3 regions of the Clostridium sp. LIBA-8841 genome follow, and region 2 is predicted to be linked to each of the others. Evidence: riboswitches for the same ligand, from Rfam matches in the RefSeq annotation. Region 2 holds a riboswitch; each other region holds the start of a gene.
The links. A riboswitch is a leader RNA that binds a small molecule or an ion and turns the genes downstream of it on or off. The one in region 2 is predicted to bind thiamine pyrophosphate.

Region 1: linked by a shared signal. The riboswitch ahead of tenA (thiaminase II) and the one ahead of thiT (energy-coupled thiamine transporter ThiT) in region 2 are both predicted to bind thiamine pyrophosphate.
Region 3: linked by a shared signal. The riboswitch ahead of thiS (sulfur carrier protein ThiS) and the one ahead of thiT (energy-coupled thiamine transporter ThiT) in region 2 are both predicted to bind thiamine pyrophosphate.

Annotation. Positions count from the first base shown of each region.
Region 1 is NZ_CM173488.1:3,699,085-3,703,293, reverse strand. Features, by position in the region: gene AC2A4K_RS16550 (class I SAM-dependent rRNA methyltransferase) at 1-889, opposite strand, end outside; gene AC2A4K_RS16545 (hypothetical protein) at 1,128-1,442, shown strand; TPP riboswitch at 1,510-1,612, shown strand; gene tenA (thiaminase II) at 1,927-2,592, shown strand; gene thiT (energy-coupled thiamine transporter ThiT) at 2,592-3,200, shown strand; gene AC2A4K_RS16530 (ABC-F family ATP-binding cassette domain-containing protein) at 3,544-4,209, shown strand, end outside.
Region 2 is NZ_CM173488.1:2,326,460-2,330,668, reverse strand. Features, by position in the region: gene AC2A4K_RS10065 (pyridoxal phosphate-dependent aminotransferase) at 1-763, opposite strand, end outside; gene thiT (energy-coupled thiamine transporter ThiT) at 875-1,570, opposite strand; TPP riboswitch at 1,661-1,763, opposite strand; gene AC2A4K_RS10055 (S8 family peptidase) at 1,874-3,712, opposite strand; gene AC2A4K_RS10050 (sodium-dependent transporter) at 3,793-4,209, opposite strand, start outside.
Region 3 is NZ_CM173488.1:2,634,499-2,638,707, reverse strand. Features, by position in the region: gene AC2A4K_RS11375 (RelA/SpoT domain-containing protein) at 1-519, shown strand, start outside; gene AC2A4K_RS11370 (MFS transporter) at 788-2,488, shown strand; TPP riboswitch at 2,535-2,638, shown strand; gene thiS (sulfur carrier protein ThiS) at 2,762-2,956, shown strand; gene thiF (sulfur carrier protein ThiS adenylyltransferase ThiF) at 3,043-3,858, shown strand; gene AC2A4K_RS11355 (thiazole synthase) at 4,036-4,209, shown strand, end outside.

The sequences.
Region 1 (4,209 bases), 1.4 Mb from region 2:
GTGGATCTAATATTACAACATCAAATTGTTTTCCTTCTCTTGACCAATCACCTAAAACATCAAAAGCATTGTGTTTTTCGAATTTAACAACATCTTGAAGATTATTAAGCTCAGCATTTCTTGTAGCACAATCAACGGCGTGTTGAGATACATCTATTCCTAAAACTGACTTAGCACCGGCTATACCAGCATTTAAAGCAAATGAACCAGTATGAGTGAAGCAATCTAAAACATCCATGTCTTTACATATTCTATGCATTGCAGCTCTATTTTCTTTTTGATCTAGGAAGAAACCGGTCTTTTGACCATTTTCTAAATCAACTATGTATTTAACACCATTTTCAACTATTTGTATATCAGTATCAAATGGCTCAGTTAAGAAGCCTTTTCTTTGCTCTAAACCTTCTATTTCCCTAGTTTTTATATCACTTCTTTCATAAACACCCTTAGCACCGTATTCATCAACTAGGATTTTTACTATTAAATCTCTATATTTATCCATTCCAAGAGTTGATATTTGAATTACGTAATAATCTTCAAATTTATCAACTGTTAAACCAGGAAGGAAATCAGCTTCTCCAAAGATAAATCTACATGAAGATGTGTCTATAACTCTCTTTCTGTATTCCCAAGCAGTTTTAAATCTTCTTTTGAAGAAGTCTTCATCTATTTCTTCATCTATATTCTTAGTCATTAATCTTATAGTTATTTTACTTCTATCATTTATGTAACCTTTTCCTAGGAAATAACCTTTATGATTATAAACTTCAACTATATCTCCGTTTTCGTAATCTCCGTCATATTCGTTTATTTCATCAATGTAAATCCAAGGTCTACCTTGTTCAGCTTTTTTATTTTTCCCTTTGTGTAAATAAAACTTACTCGCCATTTAAATAGCTCCTTCCAAAATAATTCTTATAAGATTATAACACATATTAAGTCTTTCAATAGGTTAAAAATATATTTAAAGAGTAGGAAATAAATATGAAGTTTAACCATGGTTATTTCTGTTTTATTTTTAAAAAATTTTTTAAAGATATATTCAGCTAAAAAACAATACTTTTAGAATAAAGATTAAATACTGAATATATATTTTTAATAAGAGTAATTTTAAGGATTGAATAAAATTGATAAAAGCTATCGTTATTCCAACACCTAAAAGATTAAGAAAATACATAAGAGAGTCTGATTTTAAAAAGAAGGCAAAGACCTTTGCAACCCCAGAGAGAGCTATGATATATGGGACTATAGGAACTGGTATAACAGTAATATCTTTAAGTGATGTGCCGGCTAAACCTTTTGTCATAGGAAGCTTAATATACCATGGTATTGCCTATGAAATTTTAGAAAGATGGTATGATGAATATGGTAATGATGAGGAAATCAGAAAGATGATGATGAGCAATAAAGATTATTGGAATAATTTTTATATGAGGTTTTAGACTTTATTTTTACTTGAGAAAGAAAAAACTAGAATTTATTAAAAAAAATATATATAATTATTATAGACTTTATAGCTAGGGGTGCCATTTGGCTGAGAGATAACATTTTGTTATTAACCCTTAAACCTGATCTGGGTAATACCAGCGTAGGAAAGCCAGTAGAAAGTTTTATAATAGTATTTTATATATTTAGAGTATTATGACTTTTTATAAATTAAGCTGCATCCTACAATGGATGCAGCTTTTATTTTTTATTTAGCTATGTTTTAAGTAAATATTGATTTTTAGCTAGACTTTCAAAACTAAAATAATTTAGTAAAGTATTACTCATTAAGATGACTTACAGTTCTACCTAAAAATTAATAATGGTTTAAAGTAGAGTTTTTATTTAAAAAGTTTAAGATTTATATGCTTTTATGAAACTTTTAGGTAATCCTTATTTGGGCTATTAAGTTTAATCATAAGATTAAAGGAGATGTCAAATATGAGATTTACAGAAAAATTATTAAAAGAGGCTATGCCGATATGGGACAAGTATTTAGAACACCCATTTATAAAAGAAATTGGAGAAGGAACTCTTGATAAGAATAAATTCAAAGAGTATTTAGTTCAAGATTACCTTTATTTAAAAGAATATGCTAAGATTTTTTGTATTGGTGTAGTTAAGGCCAGAACTATGGAAGAAATGAGATTTTTCTATAGTTCTACAAAAGGAACAATGGAAGATGAAACAGCAGTCCATATAGAATACTTAAAAGATTTTGGAATATCAGAAATAGAGGCTGAAAAAAGAGAATATAAAGGCACTACTATAAGTTATACAAGCTATATGCAAGCTATAGCTTTAAAAGGTGACTTAGATGAGATAGCTATAGCAACATTACCATGCACTTGGAGTTATAGCTATATAGGAAGATATATTGCTGAGAAATATGCTGATAAACTAGAAAAAAACTTTTTTAAACCGTGGATTGAAGAGTATGCTTCAGATGGATTTGCTGAGTTTACTGATAGATGGTTAGAATATGTGGATAAAACTTGTTCAGATTTATCAGAGGAAAAACAAAATAGACTGATAGAGATATTTAAAAGGGCAAGTTTATATGAACTTGACTTTTGGAATATGGCATATGAAGAAGGTGAAGAGTAATGGATGTTTATTTAGTAGCCTTAATAGAATTTGTATTATTAGCTTTATATATTTTAGATTTAAGAAAGCATAAAATAACAACAAAAGAAATTGTTATGATTGGATTAAATGTAGCAATTTCCTACGTGCTTTATATTATTCCGTTAGTTAGATATCCACAAGGTGGAGGAATAACTTTCTTTTCAATGCTACCAATAATGCTTCTTTCCTTAGTGTATGGAAGAACTGTTGGTGTTACAGGAGGATTAATCTTTGGTCTTCTAAAAACATTAAATGGAGCATTTATTGTTCATCCAGTACAGTTTTTTCTTGATTACATACTAGCTAATATGGCATTAGGATTAGCAGGAACATTTGGAATAGATAAAAAGTATAAAATATTCTTAGGATCATTTATGGCAGGCGCTTTAAGTACATTTATAAGTGTCGTTTCAGGGGTAGTTTTCTTTGGCCAATATGCGCCTCCAGGTATGAATTTATGGATTTATTCAATAATTTATAATGTAAGTAGTGCAGGAGTTGAAAGTTTTCTGACTACCATAGTATTAACTTTAATGCCAATACAATTGTTAGCTAGGAGAATGAAACCTTTGTCTAATAGAATTTAGAAAGCAAATATGCTTTATAAAGATTTTGAAAGAGTAGTAGAATTAATTTTGTGAGGATTTAGGAGACTTGATAAGGAAAATTTCAAGTTAAAATATAACAAGTTAGAAAATTAATATAGAATAATTTAAATTAGTATAGGGTTGTATCAAAGCTTAAAATAAAATTTATAAAGAGTATTAAGAGAATAGCTATGAATTCTTAATGAAATCCAGTAATTCTCATAATATGTTTATAAGTTTTATTTTAAGTTATTTTTGATACAATCCTTATTTTACTTTTGGAAGAACTTTAACTTTATATTATAATGAGAATAAGATTTGTTTTGAAAAGGATGGATAACTGATGAATTTAATAACTCTTGAAAATATAAGTAAGAGCTATTCAGAGAAAATTTTAGCTAATAATATATCATTAGGAATAAATGATGGTGAGAAGATTGGGCTTATAGGAGTTAACGGAACAGGAAAATCTTCTTTCTTAAAGATAGTGGCAGGAGTAGAAGAGCCTGATGAAGGGACAATAACAAAAGGTAATAGAGTAAGGATAGAATACCTTTCTCAGACACCAGATTATGATGATAATGCTACTGTTTTAGAGCAAGTTTTCAAAGGTAACTCAGAAGAAATGAGAATTCTAAGAGATTATGAAGAACTTTTAGAAAAGATAAATAAAGGCGAAAATAGCGATATAGATTCAGAAAAGATAATAAAACTTCAAGGAAAAATAGATGCTTTAAATCTTTGGGATATGGAAAGTGAAGCAAAAAATGTTTTAACTAAGCTTGGAATAACTAATTTTGAAGAAAAGGTAGGAAATCTTTCTGGAGGACAGAAGAAGAGAATAATGCTTGCAGCTGCATTAATAACTCCTAGTGAACTATTAATATTAGATGAGCCTACTAACCACTTAGATAACGAGACTATAAGTTGGTTAGAAGATTACTTAAATGGTAGAAAAGGTGCTCTTTTAATGATTACTCATGATAGATATTTCCTAGATAGAGTAACT
Region 2 (4,209 bases):
TTTCTCCCATTGTTGTGGCAAAAATATTTATATTCCATAAATCAAGCTTTTCAAGCATTTCTTCTTTTATTTTTTTATTAGAAATAAGTCCATAGCCCAATCTTATTCCAGGTGTTGAGAAAAACTTAGAAGTCCCTCTAATTACAAAAAGATTAGAAAAGTTATCTACAAGAGGAGTAGAAGAATATATTTCAGGTTCTGTAAACTCAACATATGTTTCATCTACCATAAATATAGTAGAAGTATTTTTTAGTAAAGAAGAAATTTCATCTTTTGAAAAAGCAAAACCTGTAGGATTATTAGGGTTACAGATTATAACTAAGTCATAATTTGAAGAATTTATAGAATTTATTAATTTATGTACATCTATTTTAAAGTCGTCTTCTTCTTTTGAGAAAAACTTAACTATTTCACAATTTATTTTTTCAAGTTCACTTTCATATTCTGAATAGGAAGGGGAGAGTAACAATGCTTTTTTAGGATTAATAATGCTTATAAAAGAAGAGATTAATTCTGTAGCACCACTTCCCACTATAATATTTTCTTTTTTACAATTACAGTATTCTGAAATAGCTTCTTTTAAAGCCGTATATTTAGGATCAGGGTACATAGAAACCATATCAATGTTTTCTAGAATAGCATTTTTAGCTTTTTTAGATGCGCCAAAGGGATTTATATTTGAACTAAAGTCTTTAATATCTGTTTTATTTAAGCCTAACTTACTTGATAAATCAAATAAATTAGCTCCATGATTAATACTCATAAGTAGTACCTCCTAAGTTGATTTAACTTTTTATTTTATAATTATAGTATAATTCTTTAAGAAAAAAATAAAAAGGTCTAGATTTTTATAAAAATCTAGACCTTTTTTATTTTAAGCTGCATATTTGCTTGTTATGCTTTTAGATTGTATGGCTTTAATAAGTCTATTAATAGGTAGAACGCTTAATATTACTATACAGATTAAACCATCAATACCTATTAAAGAACCATTTATTAAAAATGAATATAGAATTGGAGACATTCCTTCAGGAGCAAATGTTCCAAAGAAAACAACTCCAGAAATAAAGTGTGCTACAAATTTTAGGAATATTGCAACTGTGGCTCCAAAAATTCTATGATTTTTAAAGAATCCTGCTACTCCTAAAGCCATATATGGTAAAGGATAATCAAATAACACTTGAACAGGATGAAGTATATATGGATCTATGAATAAGGAAATTATACCGAATAAAAATCCAGTAAGCATTCCAACTAATGGACCATAAGCATAAGCAATAAGTATTATAGGAATCATACTACCTAATGTAATTCCTCCGCCTTGAGGAAATTTATATATCTTTAGCATGTTTAATACAGCTGTAAGAGCTAAAGCAATCCCTATAGTTGTAAGCATTTTAGCATCAAATTTTATATCTTTAGCTTTTATAAGTAAAACTAATATTATTAGGAATCCAATTAAAGTGAGTATTGTTAGTGGATTAGTTAAAATCTCCTTTAAATTTCCTCCTAAATTAATTGATGAAAAACTTTGTATAAAGTCATTTATTATTTGTGAAAATGACATCATAGTTTAAACCCCTCCTTAAACTTTAAGTGTGCTTAGAGAGTCTAAAGAATGTAAATAAAAAAACCGAATCTAAACATAGATCCGGTTTAAATACAGCCCTAAACGCTTCCCTACGCTGGAATTAACCAGATCAGGTGTTGAGGGTTAATGATAATTATCATCTCTCAGCCTAAAGGCACCCCTAGCACATGAAAATAATTCTAAGTTTATTTTATACGCTAATTATTCTTAGGTCAAGAAATATTAAAAAGTAAACAAAAAGTTTACCTTAGGTTAAGAAATATTAAAAAGCAAACAAAAAATTTACTTTGGAATTCTTATGAATAAATTATTCACATTAAAGGTTTCTGTTGAATCATCATTTTTACTTAAAAGATCTTCATTAAGATTTCTGTTTGGTGAATAACCTCTACCGAAAGAACCTAGTCTCAGACTATTTACGGTTCCAACTACATCTAAAATACCATACCCTAGATTTCGGTTAGGATATATATCATTTGGTCTTTTTCTAGCTCCTCTAATTAAATAAGTTTGAAGTTTTGGAGCGTACATTGTTGGGTTATTACCATCTACAATACTCCATTGAAGGAGGATAGCACAGCATCCAGCAGTAACAGCAGCAGCTACACTTCCACCAGAGACTAGAGAAGCTCCACCACCAGGCTTTGTTGCTATGGCATTAATTCCACCAGCTGCTATAATAGGTTGAATTATATCATTTCTTGTAAAGCCTTGGCCAGAACTAGATACTAAAGCATTATTATTTTGGTCATAATAGGCCGTACAGATTATATTTGTACATGTTCCAGGTTCTGTTAAGGTAGTTTCCTTAGTTGGTGCTAAAAACTTAGTGTCTGGAGCTAACAATTCTCTTTGAAGTAACCAAGCATTGTATTTGCCATAAACTATATATTCGCCAGTAAGAGTAAATTTCCAAATACCTTCTGCTATATTATCTGCACGGATTAAGATGGATTCATCTCCTGTAAATTCATCAGGAGAATCATAAGCTACTTCCATTGAAGTTCCTTCATATATAAATTTAATTTTATAAAATAATCCAAATAAACCTAATTTGGTATCAAATACCGTTATGTTTTTTATTGATTCTCCAGAAGGTGAAGTTATGCTTAAAGTGAATTTATCGGGTTTTTTACCATAAATTTGTAAAACTAGTCCTTTTTGCTCTTTTCCAACGCTTATTTCAATTACGCTATCAAGGCCAGTACCAGGAATTATATTAGAGGTATGAGTATCTGTGTTTCCTTGATTACCACTTGAGCTAACTACTATTATGCCTCTTTTAGTAGAAATTCTATTTATATATCTTTCTAAATTGCTTTCACCGGAATGGGGTCCTAGATTTCCTCCTAACCCTATATATATCACTATTGGTTTTTGAAGCTTTATAGATTTTTCATATAAATATTTTACAGCCAATATAATATCGGTATTACTATACATTGGTATATCGTTTTGAGGAAAAAATAAGTTGGCATAATTTTTAGAGGCTTGTTCTAATTTAACTATAATGAAATCGCAATTAGGTGCAGCACCTATAAAATCTCTATTGCGACCTCTTCCACCAGCTATGGATGCCATTTTTGTGCCATGACCAATTTCATCTCTTGAGGGAACTATTGTATATGGGTCTCCTCCTTCTTTAAAGAGAGTTATAGCTCTATTTATATCTTCTTTTGAATATTCACTACCATGAAGCATATTATCTGGAACTTTTCCAGTATCAATTGTTTGGTCCCATAAATAAAGAATTCTAGTAGTATCATCTTCCAGAAGAAATTCATTATTTAAGTAATCAATTCCAGTATCAACCATTCCTATGATTACATCAGTTCCAGTTAGTGTTAAATAAGGATTTCTGTGAAAAGTTATTGCAGAAGAAGCCTCAACTGGGGACGTGTTCTCTAAAGTATAAAGTGTTCCTAATTCTGCAAGAATAAAAGGTTGAATTTTTTTTAATAAGTTTTCTAAATCACTTTCTTTTAAAGAGAGTATTGCAATTTTTTCATCTATAATATAAATACTTGCGTTGGGGATGTTTTCTATTTCGGATTGAATATCACCAAAATATTCTACAAGCAAATTTATGAAATCTGGATTATTATAAAAGCTTTGTTTCATAAAGACTCCTAATTTATATTAATAATATTTATATTATTCTATAGCTGTCTTTAAGTTCTATTGTTTTTTAAAAGAAAAACTTAACCTATTCCACCGTATATTACTCCAAGTATTATTACTAGTATAGTAACTAAAATAAATATATATTTACCTAATGGAATGAACCAACTTCCAAGAGGTTTATGTGCTCCTTTATTGATTTCTAATAATACACTTTTGCCCCCAATAATATAATAGAATACAACAGCTACTAATAAAGCACAAAGAGGAGAAATTATTATTGTAATAAGGTTTGAAAAGCTATCAAACATACTCATATTTAAAGATAGAGGTATTCCACATAGGAAACAAAGTACTGAAATTATAATTGAAGTTTTTACCCTTTTTGATTTAAAGTGTGCCATGAAAGCTTCAACAGGACCTTCTAACATATTTACAGAGGATGAAATAGCTGCAAATATTACACTAAGGAAAAATAATGTGCTTATTAATGAGCC
Region 3 (4,209 bases), 310 kb from region 2:
GTTGAAAATTATAAAAATGAAATAACTGATTTGATAGGTATAAGGGTATTACATATATTTAAAGATCAATGGAAGGCAATACATGATTTTATAATAAAGACATGGAATGTAATTGAAATAACAGCTAATATAAGAGATGGAGATGACAGAACTATATTTGATAATTTAGGTATTGAAGTTATATCAAGACAATCAGGGTATAGGTCTGTTCATTATCTTGTGGAGTGTTATCCAACAAATCAAAAGGTTATTGCAGAGATTCAAGTAAGAACTATTTTTGAAGAGGGATATGGGGAAATTGACCATAGGCTTAGATATTCTCATAATGAAATACCTGAAATATTAAAATCAAATCTATTGCTTTTTAATAGAATTGTAGGAAGTGCAGATGAAATGGCTTCATTAATCAATATGTTGAATAATAGTTTAGATAATAAGGATAATTACTATGAAAGTAAGTTAAGAGAAAAAGATGAAGAAATAAGAAAATTAAAAGAAAATATTGAACAAATGAAATAATAGAAAGCTACCTTGATGAATAATTAAGGTAGCTTTATTTTAAAATTATATATGAACAAAATATTAATTAATTATTAATAAAGTTAAGGAATATAACTGTTTGTTTGGGATTTTAGAAGAATTTGGGGAAATTTACTCTTTGATTTTATAAACTTTAAGGAGTAATATGAACGTAGTTCACTGTGTTTTTTATTAATAATATTTAAAAAATAATATTAATAAAAGGCATAGTAAGGACAAGTTTATAGTTTAAGAAAGGGTGACGATTATGAAAAAGAAATCAGTTGGAATCACTATGGCTGTCTTCTTACTAGGAATATTCATGGGGGCTATTGATTCAGGAATTGTATCACCAGCAAGAGATATAATAGCTGATGGATTAAAGGTTTCACAGGATGCCAGTGTTTGGGTTATAACAATATATACCTTAGCATATGCAGTATCAATGCCTATCATGGGAAAACTTTCTGATAAGTTCGGAAGAAAAAAAGTGTACATGGTCTCAATAACTTTATTTGGACTAGGTTCTTTATTATGTGGAGTATCAGATTATGTAAATAGTTATGGATTCTTATTATGTGCAAGAGTAATAGAAGCTATAGGTGGTGGTGGAATAATGCCAATAGCTACAGCTTATATAGGAACATCATTCCCAGTTGAAAAAAGAGGTTCAGCTTTAGGAATGATTGGTGGAGTATATGGAATCGCAACAGTAATTGGACCAACTTTAGGTTCAGGAATACTTTCTATTTTTGGTGATAAAAACTGGGGATTTTTATTCTTAGTAAATGTTCCAATAAGTATAATAATATTACTTTTAGCAACTAAATTAGAAGAGAATACTTCTGCACAAGGAGTTAAGAAGTTAGATATATTAGGTTCAGGAGTATTAACTGTATTAATTTTATCTTTAATGTATGGAGCTACAAACTTAAAATTCTACGATTTTATGGACTCAATAAAATCATTAGATGTTTGGCCATATCTTTTAATATTTGTAATATCAATTCCTGTATTAGTTTGGGTAGAAAAGAAAGCAGAAGATCCAGTAATAAACTTATCCTACTTTACTAATAAGGAAATAGCGATAACTTTAATATTAAGTTTCGTTGTAGGATGTGGATTAATGGCAACAGTATTCATTCCTCAATTTAGTGAAAATATATTAAGAACACCTATGGGTAGTGGTGGATATATAGTTACAATATTTGCAGTATTTGTAGGTATAGCAGCACCTTTAGGTGGTAAATTTATTGATAAAATAGGTGTTAAAAAGGTATTAATAATAGGTATGAGTTTAGTTATAATAGGAAACCTTTATCAAGGGTATATAACAACTAAACATCCAAGTATGGTTAACTTAATAATAGGATTAGCTATTATGGGATTTGGTTTAGGATTTTCTATGGGAACACCAATAAACTACTTAATGCTTAGCTTAGTACCTGATAATGAAGCTACAGTTGGACAATCAGCAGTATCATTAGTTAAATCTATAGGTATTGCAGTATCACCAAACATACTTATTAACTTTATATCAGATGCTGGAAGAAGAGTACCAGATGCATTACAAAAAGTTATGCCTCATGTAGATGGAATGTCAAATATTATGGCAAATGGTGGAGGATCTTCACACGTTGCAAATTCAATGGGAAATGCAAGTGTTACTAATATATTCAGCATTATAAAGGATATGGTGCAATCACAATTTGCATCATTAGGTGACAAGTTTGCTAATAATCCTCATGTAAATATAGATATGATTCAAAAATCATATATGCAAAGCTTAGATGGGGCTAAAAATGCTATAGAAACTACATTCCAACAAGTAATGAATACAGGATATACTAAATTATTCTTAACATGTGCTATGATAGCTTTAGTTGGATTAATTTTAACACTTATGTTAAATAAGCAATTAATAAATATGAAAAATAAAAAAATGGAAAGCGTGGAAAAAACTAATTGATAAAAAATGTTTTTTGAGTTATGATGAATAAAACAAATAAATTTTAAGATATTGCTAGGGGTGCTGTAAAAGGCTGAGAGGGATTTAATATCCTAACTCTAATAACCTGATTTGGTTAATACCAACGTAGGGAAGTATATTTTAAGTTGTGATTTTTCATATTAGAAAATATTATTATGATTAATTAGAAAATATATTTTAAAAGGTTTAGCAATATTGCTAAACCTTTTTTTGTTGGTATAAAGCGGTATTTAAAGGGAAAGAGGTGAAGATATGATTGTTAATGGAAAGAAATTAAATAAAGAAAACCTTAATACAGTTTCTGATTTATTAGAAAGTTTAAATGTAAATAGAAATAGAGTGGTTGTGGAACTTAACAAAGAGATAATTAACTCTTGTAGTTATGATGAGATTTTATTAAATCATGAAGATATAATTGAGATTATTGCATTTGTTGGTGGAGGTTGATTAATAAGAATTTAAGAAGTTTAAGAAAATAAAAGTTGGTTGAAAGTAAAAGAGAGAAAAAAGAGAAAAAGATATAAGGAGCCTTTATGAAGATAAAGATTAATGAAAAGTGGAAAGAGGTTGAAGAAAATTGTACAGTCTATTCTTTAAGGGATAAAGAATTAAATGATGCTGATGTTATAGTTTTAAATGGATTTCCACTTGGAGAAGATAAAGAGTTAAAAGATGGAGATAGAGTTGTTTTTATTAAAAAAGGAATTAAGCCTAAGAAAGAGGAATTAGAAGAATTAATGGTCTCAAGACATACACCAGGTATTCATGAAAAACTTAAAAAACTTAAGGTTTTAATAGCTGGATGTGGGGGGCTTGGATCTAACATTGCTATTTCTCTAGCAAGACTAGGTGTTGGAAATATAAGATTAGTAGATTTTGATATAGTAGAACCTTCTAATCTAAATAGACAGCAATATTATATTGACGATATTGGAGAGTTTAAGGTGTCTGCATTAAAAAGAAATTTAATGAGAATAAATCCTTTTATAAAAATAGAAGATTTAAATATTAAACTTTCTGAGGATAATATGGAGATTTTAAAAGAAGCTGACATAATAATAGAGGCCTTTGATAATCCAGATTATAAAGCTTTATTAGCAAACTATGTTTTAAGTAATATGAAAGAAAAATACTTAATTTCATCTTCAGGAATGGCAGGTTTTTATGATTCAAACTTAATAAAAACAAAGAAGATAACAGATAAATTTTATATTTGTGGAGATTTAGTAAATGAAGCTAAAGAGGGATGTGGACTAATGGCTCCTAGAGTTTCTATATGTGCAAATCATATGGCTAATTTAGTTATAGATATAGCTGTTAATAAAATAGAATTTGTTAAGAAAGACTAAACTAAAAGGTTATATTTTAAGTGAAGTTTGATTTCTAGAAATCAACATTAGTCTAAAACAGAACCAATTAAAAAGAGTTTATAAATATATTTAGTGATAATTATAAGTTTTATTAACTAACAATTTCATATATGATTTTGAAAAATTTACAAAAAAGAGTAGAAAAGGGGAATTTTTATGGACAAGTTAATAATAGGTGGAGTAGAAATAAAAAATAGACTTTTTGTTGGAAGTGGTAAATATCCTTCAAATGAGATAATAAAAGATGTATTAGAGGGAAGTGGATCTCAAGTTATAACTTTAGCATTAAGAAGAGTGGATCTAGATAATAAGGAAGAGGATATTCTTCAA